DNA from 4 places in the Alteromonas sp. 4NH20-0104 genome. Region 3 is predicted to be linked to each of the others. Evidence: predicted binding sites of a transcription regulator. Region 3 holds the regulator's gene; each other region holds the start of a gene.
The links. The regulator sigma-54, encoded in region 3, starts transcription at its own class of promoters, with help from an activator protein. The targets are predictions, from matches to a motif close to GTTGGCACGNNNNTNGNNT.

Region 1 (5,254 bases), on a different contig from region 3:
GTCATGCTTGTCTTTAAGCCAGCGCACCACGGCCTGATTGGCCGGCTCATGCTGGGCCGGCAGAGAATAGCCTAAATTGCCATATTCAGTTTGCTTTTGAATGGCCTCTAAAATTGGCGGCGCACAGCGAAATTCAGTATCGGCTACCCAGCAAGGGATAACGTCCTGTCCCGCGTATTTTTGCCATTTGAAAGACCAGAAGTCGCGACGATCGGGAGTATTATCAAATTGACTCAATGTAACTACCTTTTTATTCGGAGGAAGCGGCATTCACCGCTATTTTGCGTAAGACGACACAGTTTGTTTAATCAGACTAACCAGCTTTTTGCGTACAATGGGTTTAACCAGATAGGCGACTGCGCCCAACTGTCGGGCCAGCAGCTTGGTTTGTCTGGACTCGTAAGCGGTCATGAAAATAAACGGAAACATTAAATCTGCCGATCGAACATCCCGTAGTAATGCCAGCCCATCAAATCCGGGCATCACCATATCACTAATGACCATGTCGAGTGAATCGGATGTTTGCTTTAACAGGAATTCACGGGCCAACGCGCTGTTGGAAAAACTGACAACATTCACCGGCAGCGCAGACTCAAGCACATCGACTATGAGTTCGAGCGTGATTTCATCGTCATCTATTACTGCAATATTGAGTGGTTGCATGGTCCGTCTGGCAAAAACAGTGAGACTATTATTTTAATAGAAAAAGGCCGATTGTGTTAACAACCGGCCTTTTTACTTGAACCATTCAACGCTTCATCAGCAGCGTTAAATTATTTTGGTGCGCGTGATGCCCGCTTACGATCGTTTTCGGTCAGCAGCTTTTTACGAATACGAATACTTACCGGAGTCACTTCTACCAGTTCGTCTTCGTCGATAAATTCAAGCGCTTGTTCCAAAGACATCTTAACCGGCGGCACAAGGGTTTGCGCTTCGTCGGTACCTGAGGCACGAACGTTAGTTAACTGTTTACCTTTCAGCGCATTTACGGTCAGGTCGTTGTCACGGCTGTGAATACCGATGATCATACCTTCGTACACTTCAACACCGTGTCCGATAAACAAACGACCACGTTCCTGCAGGTTAAACAGGGCGTTAGTCAGCGCTTTACCATTTGCGTTGGCAATCAGTACACCATTTTTACGTTTACCAATAATGCCGCCTTTGTGCGGACCATAATGGTCGAATGAATGGTACAGCAAGCCTGAGCCAGAGGTCAGTGTCATGAAATCGGTCTGGAAGCCAATCAGGCCACGGCTGGGGATCATAAAGTCGATACGAACACGACCCTTGCCATCCGGAGACATGTCAGTCATTTCGGCTTTACGCAGTCCTAACTGTTCCATGATTGAACCCTGATGCTGCTCTTCACAGTCAATAGTCAGGGTTTCAAACGGTTCCATTACCTGGCCGTCTTCTTCTTTCAGAATAACTTCCGGACGAGACACTGCCAGCTCATAACCTTCACGACGCATATTTTCAATCAGGATACCCAGGTGTAATTCACCACGGCCTGATACGCGGAATTTATCCGGATCGCTGGTTTCTTCAACACGAAGTGCCACGTTGTGCACCAGTTCGTCCTGCAGACGCTCAAGAATGTTACGTGAAGTCACGTACTTACCTTCTTTACCTGCAAACGGTGACGTGTTGACCTGGAAAGTCATGGTGACGGTTGGCTCATCAACGGTCAACGCTGGTAAAGCTTCTACCGTATTGACGTCACAGATGGTGTCGGAGATTTTCAGCTCACCTAAACCACTGATCGCAATAATATCACCGGCCGTGGCATATTCCACTTCGTGACGCTGCAGACCCAGGTAACCATATACCAGACCCACTTTACCCGCGCGTTTTTTACCCTCAGCATTCACGATGGTGACTTGCTGGTTAAGTTTTACGCTACCACGCTTAATGCGGCCAACACCGATTACACCCACATAAGAGTTGTAATCAAGCTGTGAGATTTGCATCTGGAACGCGCCGTCGATGTCGGCATCCGGAGGCGAAACCTGGTCTACGATAGTCTGGAACAATGCCGCCATGTCTTCAGCTGGCTCATCAGCATCCAGAGACGCCCAGCCATTCAGTGCAGACGCATAAACCACCTGGAAATCCAGTTGATCATCGGTTGCGCCCAGGTTATCGAACAGGTCAAAAACCTGATCCATTACCCAGTCAGGACGAGCGCCTGGCTTGTCGATTTTGTTAATAACCACAATAGGTTTTAAGCCTTGAGCAAACGCTTTTTGCGTTACAAAGCGAGTCTGTGGCATTGGGCCTTCCTGCGCATCAACAAGCAGGAGTACCGAGTCAGCCATCGACATTACGCGCTCTACTTCACCTCCGAAGTCGGCGTGTCCGGGAGTGTCTACGATATTGATGCGGTAATCATTCCAGTTAATGGCGGTGTTTTTCGCCAGGATGGTAATACCACGTTCTTTTTCAATATCGTTAGAATCCATCACACGTTCTTGTGCCTCGCCTCTGGTTTCTAAAGTACCAGACTGCTGCAGCAGTTTATCTACCAGGGTGGTTTTACCGTGGTCTACGTGCGCGATGATCGCGATATTTCTTAGCTTATTGATGTCAGTTACATTCATTGAATTTCAACCCGCAAAACGCTCCCACGCAACATCATTAGCGATGCAGCAAAGAGATTTTGCAATTTTCTCGTACAGATAAAAGGAAATGAGCGCGGATTGTACAGAAATTCTCGCTGCATTGCGCCTGTTTTTTATATTTAAAGAAAAATTAATCTATTGATAAAGCCTGCGGGCAGTGAAAGAATGCTAGCAGGGAATAAAGCGCTGCCGACGCGCCCATCTGCACCAAAAAATAGCATAACATCACCATGATAGTGCAGAATAAGTTAAACAGATTGACGACAGCCCGGAATATTGCGTTATCCAGCCTTTACAAGTAAATGGCATGAATATCGCTTACGATTTTTCCACCTGATCGTTCGGCTCCCCGAACATCAAATTTACGAAACAACCTGGAGGACACGATGTCAATTGAGAAGGCATTAGAATTAATTAAATCGAGCGAAGCTAAGTTTATTGATCTTCGCTTCACAGACACCAAAGGTAAAGAGCAGCACGTTTCAATTCCTGCTTCTTGTGTTGACGACGACTTCTTTGAAGAAGGTAAAATGTTCGATGGTTCGTCGATTGCCGGCTGGAAAGGCATCAACGAGTCAGACATGATCCTAATGCCAGACGCGGAAAGTGCACTGGTTGACCCGTTTGCAGAAGAAACGCAGGTTAACATCCGCTGTGACATCGTTGAGCCGACCACTATGGAAGGTTACGACCGTGACCCTCGCTCTATTGCTCGCCGCGCGGAAGAATATCTGAAGTCTACTGGCATCGGTGACACCGTTTTAGTCGGTCCTGAGCCAGAATTCTTCCTGTTCGACGACATCAAGTTCCACACTGATATGTCTGGTTCTATGTACAAAATCGATTCTGCAGAAGCTGCCTGGAACTCAGGTTCAGAGTTTGCAGACGGTAACATGGGTCACCGTCCAGGCGTTAAAGGCGGTTACTTCCCGGTTCCTCCGGTAGACTCTGCTCACGACCTGCGTGCAGCAATGTGTCTGGTAATGGAAGAAATGGGTCTGGTTATTGAAGCCCACCACCACGAAGTTGCCACTGCAGGCCAGAACGAAATCGCTTGCCAGTTCAACACTCTGGTGAAGAAAGCTGACGAAGTACAAATCTACAAGTATGTAGTTCATAACGTAGCTCACGCTTACGGTCAGACTGCTACCTTCATGCCTAAGCCTCTGGTTGGCGATAACGGTTCTGGTATGCACGTTCACCAGTCAATTGGTAAAGATGGCAAAAACATCTTTGCAGGCGACAAGTATGCTGGCCTGTCTGAAGAAGCACTGTACTACATTGGTGGTATCATCAAGCACGCTCGTGCAATCAATGCTTTCTCTAACCCGGCAACTAACTCATACAAGCGTCTGGTACCAGGCTTCGAAGCCCCGGTAATGCTGGCATACTCTGCACGTAACCGTTCAGCTTCAATCCGTATTCCTTACGTAACCAGCGATAAAGCTCGTCGTATCGAAGTACGTTTCCCTGACCCGGCGGCGAACCCATACCTGGCATTCACTGCAATGCTGATGGCTGGTCTTGACGGTATCAAAAACAAGATCCACCCTGGCGATGCAGCGGACAAAGACCTTTACGATCTGCCAGCTGAAGAAGCACTGGCAATTCCAACCGTAGCAAGCTCATTAGAAATGGCCCTTGATGCGCTGGATAGCGACCGTGAATTCTTAACTGCTGGCGGCGTAATGTCTGATGACATGATCGATGCCTACATCGAACTGAAGATGGAAGAAGTCACCAAACTGAACATGACCACTCACCCGGTTGAGTTCGATATGTACTACAGCGTATAAAACGTTGTATTAAGATATATACCAAAAGCCCGCATCAGCGGGCTTTTTTTTTACTCATAAATCACTACAATCAAGATCATGCTGAGACTATTTTTATTGCTTAGTTTGTGTGCTGCACCAGGCTTCGCTCAGGAAATCTACAAAGTTGTCCATAAGGACGGCTCAGTCACCTATACCGATAAACCGGCAGTTAATGCCGAGCCGGTAGAGCTGGGGCCGGATAACCGCATGAGCTTGCTACCCCCTGCGCCAGTCCAGCCGCTTAACCGTCCCCCGGTCTCTGACAAGCAGCCCAAACCGGTCATCGAAGTCGTCAACCCCAAGCCGGAAGCCACGGTCCGTAACAATGCGGGAAATATGACGATAGCCGCCAATGTTAAACATGCTGACAAGCAGGGAAAGTTTAAACTTTTCATTAACGATCAGCTTGTTAAGGAACAATCCAGTGCGGTATTTCAACTGCAGGGAATCAACCGTGGGGCCCACACATTTTATATCACCCACACCGACAATACGGGCAAGACTCTTGCATCAACCTCACCACAAACTTTTTACCTGCATCAGGCGTCACGGTTAATCAACAATTAAGAAAATTGTTATAACAGTGCAAGCAACGGACCCCGCGCACCATAGGGGATCAATAAGACTTTTATTAGGAAAGTCGTTGCACGGCTGATAGCAGCCTGAAATAATAAGGCACCATATTGGTGCAACTGGAGAGAGCCCGGCATGCACGCCACGCCGTTTGATACCGATAATTTACTCGAGAACCTCAACACAGTACTGGTGGTTATCGATAACTCCCTGCGTATTGTTTATGCTAATCATGCGGGA
Region 2 (5,254 bases), on a different contig from region 3:
TCGACGAGGCACTTTTGCAGAAAAGGTAAATGATAACCATTTTTATTTAGCCGTCAACACGCGTATTTTCCACTGGTCCGGGGAATTAGGGTTTTAAACTTTAAAAGAGGTCGCTAAACAGAGATGGAGGGAGAAAACCAGCAAAGATTACGTTACCGCAGACGCTGCCTTAACAGGCATCCACGGTATCAATGAAAAGTGTTACGCGGGGCCAAATTGTTCGTTGAGATAGCCAATAATTTGTTTGGATTCATACAACCATTCTTCCCGGCCATCGCTGTGCTGAATACGTAAACAAGGTACCTGCACTTTGCCGCCCCCCTGGATCAGTTCTTCCCGGTGCGGTGAGCCCTGAACCGCGCTGCGCTTTTCAATGGGTACTCGCAGCTTATGGATGGCACGGCGGGTTTTAACGCAAAACGGACAGGCAAAAAAATGGTAAAGGGTCATCCCCTGAGCAGCCTGTGCAACCTTTTGCTGAGCCTCCGGCGAACGCTTCACCCGACTCCAGCGGGTTAGTACATCAACGGAGACAATAACCATGCCCAATGCATTGCGAACAAGTTTTACAATCATTAACTGAATGTCCTTGGGTTGAAAAAAGAGCGCAGTATAGTCTTTTTGACCGTTAAGAAAAAACCGTGTGACGAGAAAAAGCGTGGATTAACCGCGTGAAGAGGTCATCGGTAGTGAGCGGCGTGCTGAGATGACGGGCCAGACAGGTATGAGCCGCCACACTAACCCGCTCCGGGACATCATTAAACGCATTACACGCATTGACCGGCGGAATGATATCTTCGAGCACATCATCAATGAGCAGGCAGGCATGTGCCAGTACGATCCTGCGGCCGCCCGGAGCCGTCAGCACCCGCTGCGCCGTGCCTACAATTTTCTGACCATTGATGTTGAGATTGTAATCGCCATCACAATACGCACCCGGGGTAGCATGGACTTCGGCATAAATATCCATCCCGGTAAAAAAGTCGAGTAAGCTGTCACAGAGATGCAGGTAGGCGCCTTTAACAGAATAAGGCTGCGCTGCGGTTAAAGTGTACATGTGGGCAATATTCAGCATGCCCGGGCTTTGCGGAACCGGCGCGCCGCCAGACCGACGGTGCAGTATGCCCCACCCGACCTGCGCCAGCCATTGTTGCAAAGGTTCAGTCGCCTGCCATTTTCGCCCGGCGGGCAAAACAATAGCGGGAGTGGCACAGCGCCAAAGCAATAACCCCTGGCTAAAGCTGCCTTGTTGCACCTGCTCAAGCAGCACTTGTTCTTTTTCCATGGCCTGAGGGCATGTAGTGGAAGGTAACCGGACCACCCGGTACTTTGGCTTAATGCTCATTAGAAATGGGATTCAGCTGAGTATATTATGCCCGCATCTCACCACAAACCGCTGCGCGTGGCCAGCACAATCGGTTGACCGGATTAACCACCCAAAAAACTAAAGCCGGGGCATGTTGCCCTACCGCTGTGAGCTGCCAAACAACGCTTTCATCTGATTAGCCAGCTCGACAAATTTCTCTTTAATGGTGCGTTTAAGTCCAATATCCACACCGCCCATCAATACAATGCCTTCCACGGTGATGGTTGGTGCCTGCCGGTCAGCAATCGACGGGGCTTTGTTATCGAGGCCGCCCATCAGGCAAAATGCTTTGGTCACAACGTTAACGTTCTCCGGTACCTTGATGTCTATCCCGCCCATAATACACAGGGTTTTGATGGTGACATTGGGGGTCGTAAATTCGGCATCGGTGAAGTCGATATCGGAGCCGCCCATGATATTAAGCACACGAATTTCGGCTGGTACTTTCCAGCGCCCTGAGCGATCGGAACCGCCCATAACGTTGATCACCGTTTCGTTGTCTGGCACATCACCAGCGCTGTAATTAATATTGAGCTTTTTCTCTTTTTCACGAGTGTAATCACCATCAACCTGCATGGTGAGATCGGCGGCCAGAGCAGCAACTTCCTGATGGTCCTGACTGGCCATCGCTTTATCCAGCCGGCGTTCAAACGCATCGGCGGAAATCACCCCATGACTGTAGTGATAAATCAGCTTATCGATGACTTCTTCCCTGACCTGCTCGATAGGACGATCTTCAAGTTTAACCATGACGGTGGCTCCCTGTGTTGTGCAATGTCATTTAAACTGCGTACATTAAAGCAATTGCCACGCCAACTACAAACTTATTATTTTTCAGTTAGTTAAAAATAACCCCTAACGTAAAACAAATATTGATCGCTAAATATTGGTCAGTTACGCCGCTTTCTGGTTTGTCTGATTAACTGCCGATAAAGCATGTCGATTAGCCGGCGAATCTGCTACATTACGGTGTTTGACGCAGAACTTTTAACCAACAAAAACACTTATGCCTTCAATTTCTTTATCCAATCGTGCACTTCGCACCGTTATTCTCGCGTTGCTACTGGCTGCCACCGGCTGCAGCAGCACTTCGTCTACCATAAACAGTCAGGTTACCGTCGCTGAAGTGGAAAGCTTCGGTGTGATTGCCCCGGTCGTATCTGACCTGAATGACAAATACGGCGCCGAAAACGTGCTGGTCGTTGCCGATATTGATAATACTCTGTTGACCAGTGCCACCGATCTGGGCGGCGATATCTGGTATCAATGGCAGCGCGGAAAGCTGAATGTCAAACCCACCGAGGAACAACAGGTGAGCTGCCTGTTCGAAGATACTATCAGTCTGCTCTATGAACTGGCACCGATGAATCTCACAGAACCTCAGGTGCCCGGGTTACTCAACAACTGGCAGGATGCGGGCAATACGCTGCTGCTGTTGACCTCGCGCGCCCCTAAAAACCGGGCAGCCACTGAGCGTGAATTGTTGCGCAACGGCATTGATGTTAGTCGTGGGGCACTTACACCAAGCGGTAACAGCAATCCGGTTTACCGGCAAAAACTAGAGCGGGAAATGAGTTACAGCCGCGGTCTGATGATGACCACCGGTATGAACAAAGGCACCATGCTGGAGTGGATCTTAAACACCACTAATCGCCAGTTTGACGCCATTGTCTTTATCGACGATTCGCATACCAATATTGAAAACATGGATAATGCCTGGCAGCAGCACCACATAGATATGCGAATTTTCCACTACACCCATGTTGAGGCTGAGCGCGAGGCGCTTCAGGGACAGGTTCTCACTCAGGTACAGGCAGACCGCATGGCCAACGATTACGCGACGTTAATCGCCACGCTAAATACCTTGTTCCCTGCTCGCCAAAACAATGGGCAGTGTCTCAGCCAGTAAGGTTTAACGCCATAGAGACCCGGCCATTCAACCGGGTCTCTCATCGTCTTTAAAGCCTTTGATTAATGGCGCCACGGTAAGCATCAATAGCGGGTAACAGGCTGCAAATCAGCGTCGCCAGCAATATCGCACCAATCACCATAGCGGTGTGCAGGGTTACCAGATTAGCTGAAATAAACAGGCCGTAGTGGCTGGCTAACCATCCTTTGGCCACCGCAAAAGCGCCAGATACCAGAGCCACAGCTGTGAGACTTGCCGCCCCGGCAAGCAGCAGGGCTTCAGTTAAAATTAAACGAAAAATTGTTCCCGCACCTGCGCCAATGATTCGCAGTACTGCAATTTCCTTTTCTCGCTGCTGCATTGAAGCCAGTAACATCGTGGATAAACCGAATAACGATGACAGCATGATCAGCAGACTAATGAAGCGCAGCAGGTTTTCCACACTCGACATCATCTGCCACATTTCTGTTAACGCCACACCCGGCAAGATAGCCATCAGCCGATCATCCGGATAGTTATTCAGGTCCCGTTGCAAAGTGAAAGTGGCAAATTTGCTGGTGAGGCCAACCATTACAGCGGTTACGCTATCTGGCTGCACGGCCGGGTTAGTCAGGTTGTCTGACTGTGCTAACACACTGTCCAGCTGGGCATGAGGTAAATGCATAGCCTCTATGCCCTGCAATGAAACATGCACGGTTTTATCCACCGGCGTACCGGTGGGAGCCAGGATGCCGGTGACGGTAAAAGGCGAGTCGTCATGATTCTGAAAACTCACCGCGCCAAGGCCGTGAGCAATCACAATGTCATCACCCAGCTTATAATTAAGCGTTCTGGCGACGTCAGCGCCGAGCACCGCGCCAAAGACCCCTTTAAAGGGTTCCCCCTGACTAAACACTAACGGCTGTTTGTTACCAAATTTATAGTGGTCAAAATACTGCTGATTGGTGCCGAGCACGCGATAACCATGATGGGCATCCCCTAGTGAGATTGGAATGACCCAGTTTACCTGCGGGTGTTGTTGCAACATCTCATAGCTGGCATAGCTGATGTTATTGGTTGGGCTGCCCATCCGGAAAACCGTGTAGAGCATCAGGTTTAACTGGCCGCTTGGCGCACCGACGATGAGGTCGACATCCGATACTGTGCGGTTAAAGCTCTCCTGAGCCTGTAATCTCACGTGTTCCACGCTCAGCAACACACTTACGCTAATCAACAACGACAAAAAAGTAAGTGCCAGCGATTTACCGCGACTACGCAAACTGCTTAAGGCAAAAGACATCAGCATGATGAAGCCTCCGCAGGATTGGTAATTGCGCTTAAGGCTACACTTTTATCCAGATACTGACTCAGACTCTGATCATGACTAACAAAAATCAAGGTGGTGTGATGCTGCTCGCACAACTCGGTTAGCAGCCGCATAAACGCATCCCGCGCGTCGGCATCCAGCGCCGAGGTAGGCTCGTCCACCAGCAGGATCTCCGGCTGATTAATTAACGCTCTGGCGATAGCCACTCGCTGTTGCTGCCCCACACTTAACTGACTGGCCTGCTTGTTTAACACCTCTGCCGGCAACTGCAATGCGTGGATAAGCTCGGCAAGTTGCTCGCGGCCCGGCTGGCTGCCGCCGGCAAAATGCGCCGCCAGGGCAATGTTCTGCGCCACGGTTAAATGGCTCACCAGATTAAACTGCTGAAAGACTACACCAATGTGGCGGGCCCTGAATTTGTCACGCCTGCCCTCACTCAGGGTTGAAAATGGCTTTTCCAACAACGTTACATTGCCGCTATCCGGGGTCAGGATCCCGGCCAGCAAATTGAGCAAAGTGGTTTTCCCCGAGCCCGAGGGCCCATATAAAAACAGACGTTCGCCCTGCGCTACCTGCCATTGGGGAAAGCCCAGTCGGGAGGTGCTTTTGGGATACTGATAGGTCACATTTTCGAGGCTAATCGCCTGTACTGGTTTTGTTTCTGGCAATGTCA
Region 3 (5,254 bases):
TGGCGGCTTCGGCGTCGGGGCCTTCGCTGATCACATCCACCTGTTCGCCCTGATGACTTTCCATTAGCATTAATCCCAATACGCTGTTGGCATTAGCTTCTTTATCGCCTTTTTTGAGGGTGATCTCGGCATCGAACTGATTAGCCAGTTGTACTAACTGTGTGGCAGCCCGGGCGTGCAGGCCCAGTTTATTGACGATAGTAAGGGTTTTTTCTACACGCATTATCGGTTTAACTCCCGGTGACGAATTTGCACATCCGGATGCTTATCGCCGTATATTTTGGCCAGAGACTGCGCCACAAATACGGAACGATGCTGGCCGCCGGTGCAGCCAATGGCGATGGTCACATAGCTGCGATTATTTCGCTCCAGATGGGGCATCCAGGTATCCAGCAGGTTTTGGATTTGCCAGATAAATTTGGTGACAATGGGCTGCGAGCCCAGAAAAGCTTCTACCGGCGAGTCCAGACCGGTTAAATGTTTTAAGTCAGGCTCCCAGTGCGGGTTAGGTAAAAAGCGGACATCGAATACATAGTCGGCGTCTTTGGGAATACCGTGCTTAAAGCCAAATGACTCAAACACCAGTACCAGTCGGGAGCTTTTCTTACCCAAAATCCGTTCACGGATAAGCTCAGCCAGCTGATGAATCGACAGGTGGTCGGTGTCGATATACAAATCAGCACGCTCTACAATGGGTGCTAACAGCTCTTTTTCTGCCAGAATGGCATCGGCCAGTGACTTGTTCAGTTTTGCCAGCGGATGCAGGCGGCGGGTTTCGCTAAAGCGTTTTACCAGCATGTCGTCGCTGGCATCCAGATAGACAATGGTCATCGACCAGGACGAAGGCAGATAATCAAGGATCTCTACCAGTTCGTCGGGATCTTTAGGCAGGTTGCGAACATCTATACTCACCGCCACCTGGTCGTATTCGTCAACCACCGTATGGGTTAACGTTGGGAGCAGATTAACCGGAATGTTATCAACGCAGTAGTAGCCCAAATCTTCCAGGGCTCTTAGCGCAACCGATTTGCCGGAGCCGGAGCGCCCGCTGATAATAATAAGTTTCATATGTTGTCAGACTCCCTGCCGGACTATTGTGCAGCCTCGTCGCACAGAGCGGCGATAACCTGTTCCTTCGATTCGGCGTTACGGATGGTTTTTACAATACTTTTCTGGCTCAGCTTGCCGGCGATGGTAGCCAGTGTCTGCAAATGACCTTCGGTTTGGGTTTCAGGGACCAGAATGGCAAAAAAGATATCGACCGGTTTATCATCAATGGCGTCGAATGCGATGGCTGGGGTAGTGGTTACCACAACGGCCGTAACCTTGGATAGGTTAGCCAGTCTGCCATGGGGTAAGGCAATGCCATTGCCGATGCCAGTGCTGCCCATTTTTTCCCGGCTTAGCAGTGCATTCAGGGCATCTTCTTTTTGAATTTCAGCGTTGGTTTCGGCAGCAATGTCGCTGATAATTTCTAAAATTCGTTTTTTACTGTTGCACTGGACCGCACATTTAGTGCGATCCAGGCTAACTAAGGCTTGAATATTCATAAGGTTATTTGGGGCCTAGTGCTTTTTAAGCTTTTCCTTATGCTTGATTACCTGACGATCCAGTTTGTCGACCATACTATCTATCGCGGCATACATATCTTGATTTTCTGACGACGCAAATACTTCCGCACCACTTAAATGCATCGTGGCTTCGGCTTTTTGAGAAAGCTTTTCCACGTTGAGGATCACATGCACATTGGATATGTGATCAAAGTGGCGCTCCAGTTTACTAAACTTGGTATCAACATAATTACGCAAAGAATCGGTTATCTCGATGTGATGACCTGTAAGATTTATTTGCATAGTTCGTCTTCCTTATATTTCGGCCTAAATAAGGCTCTTGCGTTGGTTAGACGGTGGAATCGACAAAGATTCCCGGTATTTTGCTATTGTTCGCCGGGCAACTTTAATACCTTGTTCGGCCAACAATTGAGCAATTTTACTGTCGCTTAGTGGTTTACTGGGCTTCTCGGCGGCAACCAGTTTTTTAATCAGTGCGCGGATAGCGGTAGAGGAACATTCTCCGCCAGACTCGGTGGCTACGTGGCTGGAGAAGAAGTATTTCAGTTCAAAGATACCGCGGGGCGTATGCATGTACTTTTGGGTAGTTACCCGCGAAATGGTGGATTCATGCATATCGACCATTTCGGCTACGTCGTTGAGGACCATAGGCTTCATCATTTCCGGGCCGTGCTCAAAAAAGCCCATTTGTTGCTGCACAATACAGTTAGCTACTTTGAGCAATGTTTCATTGCGCGATTCGAGGCTCTTAATGAACCACTTTGCTTCCTGCATGTGGGAGCGAATAAACTGCGAGTCTGAGCTGTTACGGGCTTGTCTGCTCATGGCTGCATACTGCTGGTTTACGCTCAGTTTTGGCAGGCTGTCGGGGTTCAGTTCAACTACCCAACGGCCTTTCTTTTTGGTGACTGACACGTCGGGGATCACATATTCAGATTCCTGCGTGATAAGTGCGCTGCCAGGACGAGGATTCAGGGTTTGCAGTAAACGCATGGCTTCACGCAAATCATCTTCTTTGAGCCGCGATTTACGCATCAGCGTGCGATAATCTTTGCTGCCAAGCAAATCAGCATAGTCTTCAATAAGAATCATTGCTTCCTTAAGCCAGGGCGTTTCGGGAGCAAATTGTTTGAGCTGAACCAGTAGACACTCCTGCGGGGTACGTGAGCCTGAACCAATCGGGTCGAACATCTGAATACGCTTGAGCACGCATTCAATTTCATCAACTTCTACGGGCTCTTCCATATCTTCAGTATTGACGCTCTGCAGGATATCTTCAACCGTAACGGTTAAATAACCGGATTCATCAATGGAATCGATAATGGCAATGGCTATGGCGCGGTCTACATCGCTAAAGGGGGTGAGGCGCATCTGCCACAGCAGGTGATCCTGAATGTTGTCGGTGGTTTCACCCTGAAAAATTTGTTCATCATCAGAAGACGCCGGCCCTGGTGCAGGTGCAGAAGACGCCGAGTAATACTCGTCCCAGGTACTGTCGATAGGCAGTTCATCAGGCAGCTCGTTTTTCTCGAGCGCCTCGTTGGTATCCATGCTGGTGTCGGTGCTGGCTGTTGCTGCGGCATCCGCTTCGGCATCGAGTTTACTTTTCTCAATGGTGTCGTTATCGCTGGTGTCATCAACTTCCAGTAACGGATTTGAATCGAGTGCTTCCTGGATTTCCAGTTGTAAATCCAGGGTCGAAAGTTGCAGCAGTTTAATCGCCTGCTGCAATTGTGGCGTCATAGTAAGTTGTTGACTAAATTTGAGCTGTAAAGATGGTTTCATCTACTTCTGTTCTTAACGCCTTGCTTGTTATTGATAGGGACAAAATTTGTTGTCTTTATGTATCTAACTATAGCCTGAATTGCTCACCCAGGTATACATCCTTGACCTTTTGATTACTTAAAACCTGTTCCGCGGTGCCCTGAGCGATTAATTCACCCTGACTCACAATGTAGGCTTTCTCACAGACGTCGAGGGTTTCCCGGACGTTGTGGTCGGTAATCAAAATACCAATTCCACGATCACGAAGATGTTGTATGATCTTCTTTATATCATTAACCGAAATTGGGTCAACTCCTGCAAAGGGTTCATCAAGCAAAATAAATTTCGGATTAGCGGCCAGCGCCCTGGCAATTTCCACCCGGCGCCGCTCACCACCCGACAAACTCATCCCGGTACTATTACGTATATGGTTAATATTAAATTCATCAAGTAGGGCATCGGCTTCATTTTGCTGTTCGGCAGAATTTAAGTCTTTGCGCGTCTGCAATATTGCCATGATATTGTCAAAAACACTTAACTTTCTGAAAATAGACGCTTCCTGAGGTAAATAACCAATGCCATTACGGGCGCGCTCGTGCATGGGCTGGCGGGTTAAATCCATATCGTCGATGCGGATATCGCCTTTATCCAGTGCTACCAGACCCACAATCATGTAGAAGGTGGTGGTTTTACCGGCCCCATTGGGACCGAGCAAGCCAACAATCTGGCCGGCAGAAACTTCAACGCTGACATCCCTAACTACCTGCCGGGACTTATACGACTTGGCTAAGTGTTTGGCGGTGAGGGTGGTCATTCGTCTTGGTTGTCCTGTTGGTCGTCTTCGCTGCCATTGGCCTTGTTTTCGTCGCGCACGGCTTCAATGTCTTCCAGACTGAAAACGGTGCGTACCCGGCCATCTTCACTGCCGCTGCCATCACCGGTGGCTTTCAGTTGTTCCTTGTCCATGTCGTAAACAATCGTTTCGCCTTTTACCACACTGGTATTCTGGTTTAACTCAGCATCGCCGGATAAAGAAATCGTGCGGTTAGCCACTTCATAACGAATTTCGAATGCCCGGGCTTCGACCACCCGGCCATCGTCTAAGGTCTGGCTGTATACCGCCGGCTTACCGGTAGCAATAAAGATTTCTTTGCCTTTACCGCCGCCTGCTTCAACTTCAACGCGGTCGGCCTGAATGCTTAATGTGCCCTGAGTAACCTGGACGTTATCAATCAGAATGGACTTTTTATTCTTACCATCCAGAAACTGTGATTCAGAAAACACTTCAATGTCTTTCTTGAAATCTGACTTGGCTGCCAGTACCAGCGCCGGCGAGATGGCCAGCGTCAGACTAGTTAGCAGGGGAATAAGTCGTTTGCACATGTTGATTCAACTCATAAGTTTTATTCAATAGGTTGGCGCGAAGTCCGTTACTAAATATCAGGAAATCAGGCCCCGAAATTTCCACCCTGGCGTCAGACACCATGGTTTGTTGGTCCAAATCTATCTCAAGGTAGTCTGTGGTTACACGCTGCACAAAGTCAGCCTGGTTTTTACTCACAATCACTACGTTATTTTCCAGTTGTATCATGTTGTTATCATACAACGTGCCTTCGTCGGCGACTACTTGCCAGGGCGGTTCGCCAGACTCCTGATAAATAGTGTACTGGGGCGCTAAAAACAGGACGAACCCCAGTTGCTCGTAGTTTTCCATGGTTGACGAAAACACTTCGTGCACACGCTGACCCTGTTCATTGTATAACGTGGTGGTCAGGTTGCGGGCTTTATAACTGGGGGTAATCGCCAGCACATCCTGATCCGGTGCGACAACCGGATCTTCGGCCAGATAGCCGGGCAGGTACAGCAATGACGCCAGGATAAACAGACTGGCAATGCTCAAACCTACTTTATTCATACAC
Region 4 (5,254 bases), on a different contig from region 3:
CGCAAGGGTTCCGCCTGCGCTTTCAGGGCTTCGAGCTGTTCCTGCTCCTCTGCACTGAGTTCGCGGCTTAGCAAATTTGCCTGGATAGCGGTAATTTGCTGCTCAATGTCGACCAGCTCAGGGTTCGGCTTAAACACTATCTGAATAGAGGTTGCCGTATTGTCGCGGTTAATCAGCAGGTCGGTAAAAATAGGATGGCCACTCACCAGAGCTTTCATCTTTTTGGCGGAATAGTGCTGCTGCTGCCAGGTTAACTCACTGACTTCGGTCTGACCGGTCAGCGCCTCAGCACTGTCAATAAGGGGAACTGTCAGGATTGAAGTAACACTTTCAACCCGTGGGATCTGTTTGATTTCCTGCTGCAACTGGCTCAGATCGCTGAACGTTTGCTCACTGAACACATCGTGCTCGCGAGGTTCATAAGCCAACAGGATAAACTCGTCGGGACTAAAAGTTTGCTGCGCGACCTGAGTCTGGATGTAGAGTTTATTGTCTTTTACCAGCAAAGTGTCGGCCGATGCCGCAATTTTAAATTTACCAACGCCGGTTAAGGCTCCTGCCAGTAACACGGTAAATGCAATTACCACCGCCCAGCGCCATTTTACAATGCCTGTAGCAAGCGTACTAATCAGTCGATTCTTCATACAACGAGTCCCTGGCCTGGCCCTGCAAATACTGATTACGGAAGTACAAATAGGGATCGTCGGCGTTTTGATACAAATTTTGGTAGGTTTCTGACTGCTCGGAAAAATCGTCGACACCATCAAAGGCTCTGAGTTGATAGTTTTGCGGCGAATCTGCCACGTGATTAACCGGGTGAATAAACCCTTCCGTCATCACCGAAAAGCCGCCTCTGACATCACTTTGTCCGAGCAAGGGCAATACCAGATAGGGGCCCGAACCAACACCGTAACTTGCCAGCGTATCCCCCACTGAGCGTCGTTTTGGATCGATTTCAAACCAGCTCGTGGCCGGGTCAAATAAGCCGAGCAGCCCGACCGTTGAATTAATTAAAAACCGCCCCAGGTTTGAACCCGCATCAGACACTTCGCCGGAAAACAGGTTATTTAAAAGATTCAGAGGCTCACGCAAATTAGCGAAGAAATTACCTACAGAAGAACGCACGGGACCTGGTACCACCGTTTTATAGCCGTCGCTAACCGGAATTAAGACATATTCGTAGGCCGCATGATTGAAGGCAAATACCGAGCGATTAAAACCTTCCCATGGGTCATTGTATACTGGCGCAGTGGTTGGATTGACCGCCGGAGCATTGGCTACCGACACCACCGCAGGTGTGATATTCAGCTCCCCCTGAGAAGTTTTCAGGGTGACGTTCTGGCCGGCGCTAAGCTGCTCTTGTGGGGTAGCCTGAGAACGGTTGGCCTCCCTGGATGAGACGGCCTTTTGCCCGTTCTCAGGGGGGGGCGGTACCGAAGAACATCCCGTTAGAGCCAGCAACGCGGCCGGGAATACAACTTTATAAAACATAACTGCCCTGTCCGGTTTTCATCTGATGATGACGCAAAATATTGCTGGCCCGCTGCACCGCATCATCGCGGTTATACTGCCAGTTCTGCTGTTCGTAGGCCCGCGCCTGACTGATGTAATGCATAATCCGTTTGAGCCGCAAAGTGTGCATGCGTTTGGCGCTGTCAAATTGCGTAACAGCAACGCTCGCCTCCAGTTCCTGAAGGGCCGCTGAATGCAATCGCATCTGCATTGCGGTGTCACTGCCAGCCCATTCGGATACCGAACGATTGACGGTTTGTGACACGGTTGTTGTTTGACTGGCTGCCAAAACACCGCTGCAAACCAGTAGAGATCCTAATGCCCATTTGGTTAAATTTCGCATAGTTATCACCACGGTTGTTAGAAAATTAGTGCTTACAGAGCGTCGGCTGTTTGCGTCCAACTGCGCTGCTCAATGTTTTGCTACTCACGGATTCTTGCACTTGCTACCGACGATTTTGCTAGTCGGCTTCCTGCTTCTCTGAAGCTGACAGATTAACTTCATACTCACTGGGATGGGCCGATTCTTCGTATCGTGCAAACCAGTTGAAAATGCCAGGTTTATGATCAGGTGTAGCGGGATTTTTTTCGGTATTATTCATGTGCAGTTCCATGCAAAAAGGCGGTCAGCCAGGATGACTCACCGCCATTAGATTTATTCTGATTCGACCACTGAAAGCTGATCGTCTACGGATTTAACTTCAGAAGCGTTTTTGGCAATTTCTACCGCCAGAGCGCGCTCTGCTTCACTACCAACGGTCCCTTTAAGAGTGACTTCGCTGTCTTCAACATCGACGTCGATGTCCAGACCCGAAATGTCACTGTCCATCAGTAAGCGGGATTTCACTACCGTGGCAATTTTGGCGTCGGTTAAATCGTTTGAGGTTTCTTCACTGATCATTTCCTCGTCATCGTCCTCAAGGATGGTCAGACGGTTATCAACCGAAGCAACTCCCTCGATGCCGGTGACCAGTTCTTCGGCCAGTTTCTTATCAACGCTGCTGTCGACTTTACCGGTCAGAACAATGACGCCTTCCTGAACGTCGGTATTGATGTCGAAAGAATTGAGATGAGTATTGAACAACAGTGTCGCTTCAGCTTTACCATCGATCCAGGCATCCTTGGCCTTATCTTCCCATTTTGAGTCAGCTAAAGCCGGACCAGCGGCTGATGCCGTAATAACACCTACAACCATTAAAGAAAGTACTGAACGTTTCATAATGTCGCTCCGATTGAGAATTCGAAGTGACTGTTGCGAGATTCAGGCCAATATTTAAGGTATTGTTTTAAAAGGATTTAATTAAAAAGAAAGATTTGGGTACGCAATTAAGTGTAGCGATTTCTCGACACTATGAAGAAATTACCCAAAAGTATAAGGTCAGTCGTTACCCACGATAGCTTTAACCGACGCGCAGATATTCTCACGCTTCTTAAAATAACTCAGCGCAATAAGGCTGTTGTCTTCCGGCCAAATGGCTTGTTGCAACAGGGATTTATCTTCATCGGTTAGCTGACTGTCATCAATCTGTATCGCTACTGCTTTTTTATTCGGCGTTAGCACGTGAGGCTTAGCATCTGTCACCAGGTGATCGGCCACAAATAAAAATCGCCGGGCCACTGGGTCCTGAACCACACCAATACGCTTGTGGTAATGAATAATCGCTGGCCAGCCTTCTGCAATTCGACTTTGATAAAAAATCAGGAAGGTAAATAGCAGCAGGACTCCTAAGGTCATTGTCACGAAGGTATCAGATAAATCCGGAGCAACCGTGACCAGACCGCCAATAGCCGCCACAAACACAACCCAAAAGCCAAACACTCTGCGCAGTACATAGGGTGACACGCCAGCAATCACTTTTGCGTGTTTAATTTCTTGTGGTGCTAACTCCAGTAGAGAGACCTGACTTTTTGCGTTCACTTTAGGTGCTTCAGCGGTTTAGATAGGGTGATGCTTGTATCTTACCTAAATGACCGTCACGCACAATGATTATTGCTCGGCAATTTAACGCCTAACGCATGTTTTTACAGGAAATTATGACAATGTGGTCAACTCGTTAACATAACTGCTGCGCATTTAAGCAATCACACTGAGTGCGGGTGAATTTGAGCGACAGTGGTCGGCAGAGCAGTTAAGCTCGCCGCGCAAAATGAAGTCCTTTGATTCCTGTAGCTTTTTTGACCTGCATCAGTATGCCTGTTTTCTTCTTCGGTACACTGAGGTCATGCCTGAAGTCAGCGAAACCGACTCAGGTGTTTCTTCTTTAATGACTCCGTCCGGATTCATTTATGCATTTTTAGAAACAATGTGTTCTTCATTAAGCATATATCGCCACTGTGAATATTCGTACATTACGTGGCTGATTTTTCATACTCAAATTAATGGTTTTTTCTATGCATGCATTCAACATCAAAACCCTTGCTGCAGCGGGGCTAACCTCGGCACTGTTTACTTCGCCAGTGTCTGCCGTCGAAATCTATAATCAGGGCGAAGGCGAAAACAAAGCCGTGGTCGCCATCGGCGGGTATGTCAAGATGGACATCCGTCATGTCAATGGTGACATCGCCTATCAGGATTACTGGGTAGCCAATTACCCCGGCGGCGAGCCTACCGAAACCTCTCATACCGGCTTTAACGTGCGAGAATCCCGGGTCAACCTGAAAGTCGATTATGGCGATATCACCGGCTTCGTTGAAATTGACTTCTACGGCGGTGGCGGCAACGAAATTATCAGTAACTCTTCAAATCCGCGCCTACGGCATTTGTATTTCACTTACCAGAACTGGACTGCTGGCCAGGCCTGGAGCACCTTTATGCCGGTTCGTTCGATGCCCGAAACACTGGACTTCGGCGGCCCGTTTATTGGCGAAGCCTTTATGCGGGCGGTGTTGGTGCGCTACACCTACGACAATTGGGAATTCGCCCTGGAAAACCCCGAAACCTGGGGCGATGGGGATATTGGTACGCCTTCCAGTGCCATCGGATTGAGCGGCGATGACGCCGATGCGGATGAGTCGATACCCGATCTCGTAACCCGTTACACCCATACCGCAGAATGGGGTTGGGTAGCCGTGGCAGCAATGCTTCGCCAGGTAGATGAAGGCGGTATCGATGAAACGGCATTTGCCGCGAATCTGGCTGGCGTAATCAACATCTTCGAAGGCGACGATTTTCGGTTTCAGGTAACTGGTGGCAAACCCGGTCGCTATGCTTCTGCCGCCATGACACCGGATATTGTGCGCAACCCGGCCAACGATGAAATTGAAGTGGAAGAAACCCTGGCCTACAGTTTTTCATTTCGTCATCACTGGAGTGACACCCTGCGTTCAACGGCCTATTTTGGCACGGCAGAAACAGAGGTACTGGAAAAGAAACGGTCACAATGGGGTATTAATCTGATTAATCAGGTTAACAAACACCTCAAAGTGGGTGTGGAATATGGTAACTACGCCATAGACGATGAAGGGATTATCGCCGTGGATTCAGACTACCTGCAGCTTTCGGCACAAATGTCGTTTTAAGCAAAATACTGCTTTTTACGCTGCAGTGCCTGACGGAAATGCTCAACCAGCAGGTTGAGCTTTTTGTCGGGCTGGCGTGACCCCGGATACACAGCATAAATGCCAAGCTCCTTGGCAACATATGGCGACAGCACCGACACCAGTTTGCCCGCCTCCAGTTCTTCATGGATAAGCGCTCTGGGTAAATAGGCCAGGCCAAAACCGGCCAGCACGCCATGCTTGA

Region 1: the regulator sigma-54 is predicted to act here: its motif matches at 2,926-2,944, upstream of glnA (glutamate--ammonia ligase).
Region 2: the regulator sigma-54 is predicted to act here: its motif matches at 2,165-2,183, upstream of AC27IB_RS23170 (DUF1707 SHOCT-like domain-containing protein).
Region 4: the regulator sigma-54 is predicted to act here: its motif matches at 2,765-2,783, upstream of AC27IB_RS12750 (BON domain-containing protein).

What each region holds. Positions count from the first base shown of each region.
Region 1 covers NZ_BAAJLP010000021.1:64,444-69,697, forward strand. Annotated here, with positions in the region: gene AC27IB_RS15350 (MalY/PatB family protein) at 1-237, opposite strand, end outside; gene AC27IB_RS15355 (response regulator) at 277-663, opposite strand; gene typA (translational GTPase TypA) at 774-2,603, opposite strand; gene glnA (glutamate--ammonia ligase) at 3,011-4,420, shown strand; gene AC27IB_RS15370 (DUF4124 domain-containing protein) at 4,499-5,008, shown strand; gene glnL (nitrogen regulation protein NR(II)) at 5,150-5,254, shown strand, end outside.
Region 2 covers NZ_BAAJLP010000056.1:7,971-13,224, forward strand. Annotated here, with positions in the region: gene AC27IB_RS23160 (glutathione S-transferase N-terminal domain-containing protein) at 202-576, opposite strand; gene AC27IB_RS23165 (lipoate--protein ligase family protein) at 629-1,345, opposite strand; gene AC27IB_RS23170 (DUF1707 SHOCT-like domain-containing protein) at 1,466-2,116, opposite strand; gene AC27IB_RS23175 (DUF2608 domain-containing protein) at 2,373-3,275, shown strand; gene AC27IB_RS23180 (ABC transporter permease) at 3,325-4,560, opposite strand; gene AC27IB_RS23185 (ABC transporter ATP-binding protein) at 4,554-5,254, opposite strand, start outside.
Region 3 covers NZ_BAAJLP010000033.1:9,875-15,128, reverse strand. Annotated here, with positions in the region: gene AC27IB_RS19445 (HPr family phosphocarrier protein) at 1-223, opposite strand, end outside; gene rapZ (RNase adapter RapZ) at 223-1,068, opposite strand; gene ptsN (PTS IIA-like nitrogen regulatory protein PtsN) at 1,092-1,550, opposite strand; gene hpf (ribosome hibernation promoting factor) at 1,566-1,853, opposite strand; gene AC27IB_RS19425 (RNA polymerase factor sigma-54) at 1,878-3,356, opposite strand; gene lptB (LPS export ABC transporter ATP-binding protein) at 3,424-4,149, opposite strand; gene lptA (lipopolysaccharide transport periplasmic protein LptA) at 4,146-4,718, opposite strand; gene lptC (LPS export ABC transporter periplasmic protein LptC) at 4,687-5,250, opposite strand; gene kdsC (3-deoxy-manno-octulosonate-8-phosphatase KdsC) at 5,247-5,254, opposite strand, start outside.
Region 4 covers NZ_BAAJLP010000016.1:46,016-51,269, forward strand. Annotated here, with positions in the region: gene AC27IB_RS12730 (efflux RND transporter permease subunit) at 1-644, opposite strand, end outside; gene AC27IB_RS12735 (MlaA family lipoprotein) at 625-1,491, opposite strand; gene AC27IB_RS12740 (hypothetical protein) at 1,481-1,855, opposite strand; gene AC27IB_RS12745 (hypothetical protein) at 1,974-2,114, opposite strand; gene AC27IB_RS12750 (BON domain-containing protein) at 2,168-2,731, opposite strand; gene AC27IB_RS12755 (hypothetical protein) at 2,891-3,430, opposite strand; gene AC27IB_RS12760 (DcaP family trimeric outer membrane transporter) at 3,904-5,031, shown strand; gene AC27IB_RS12765 (LysR family transcriptional regulator) at 5,028-5,254, opposite strand, start outside.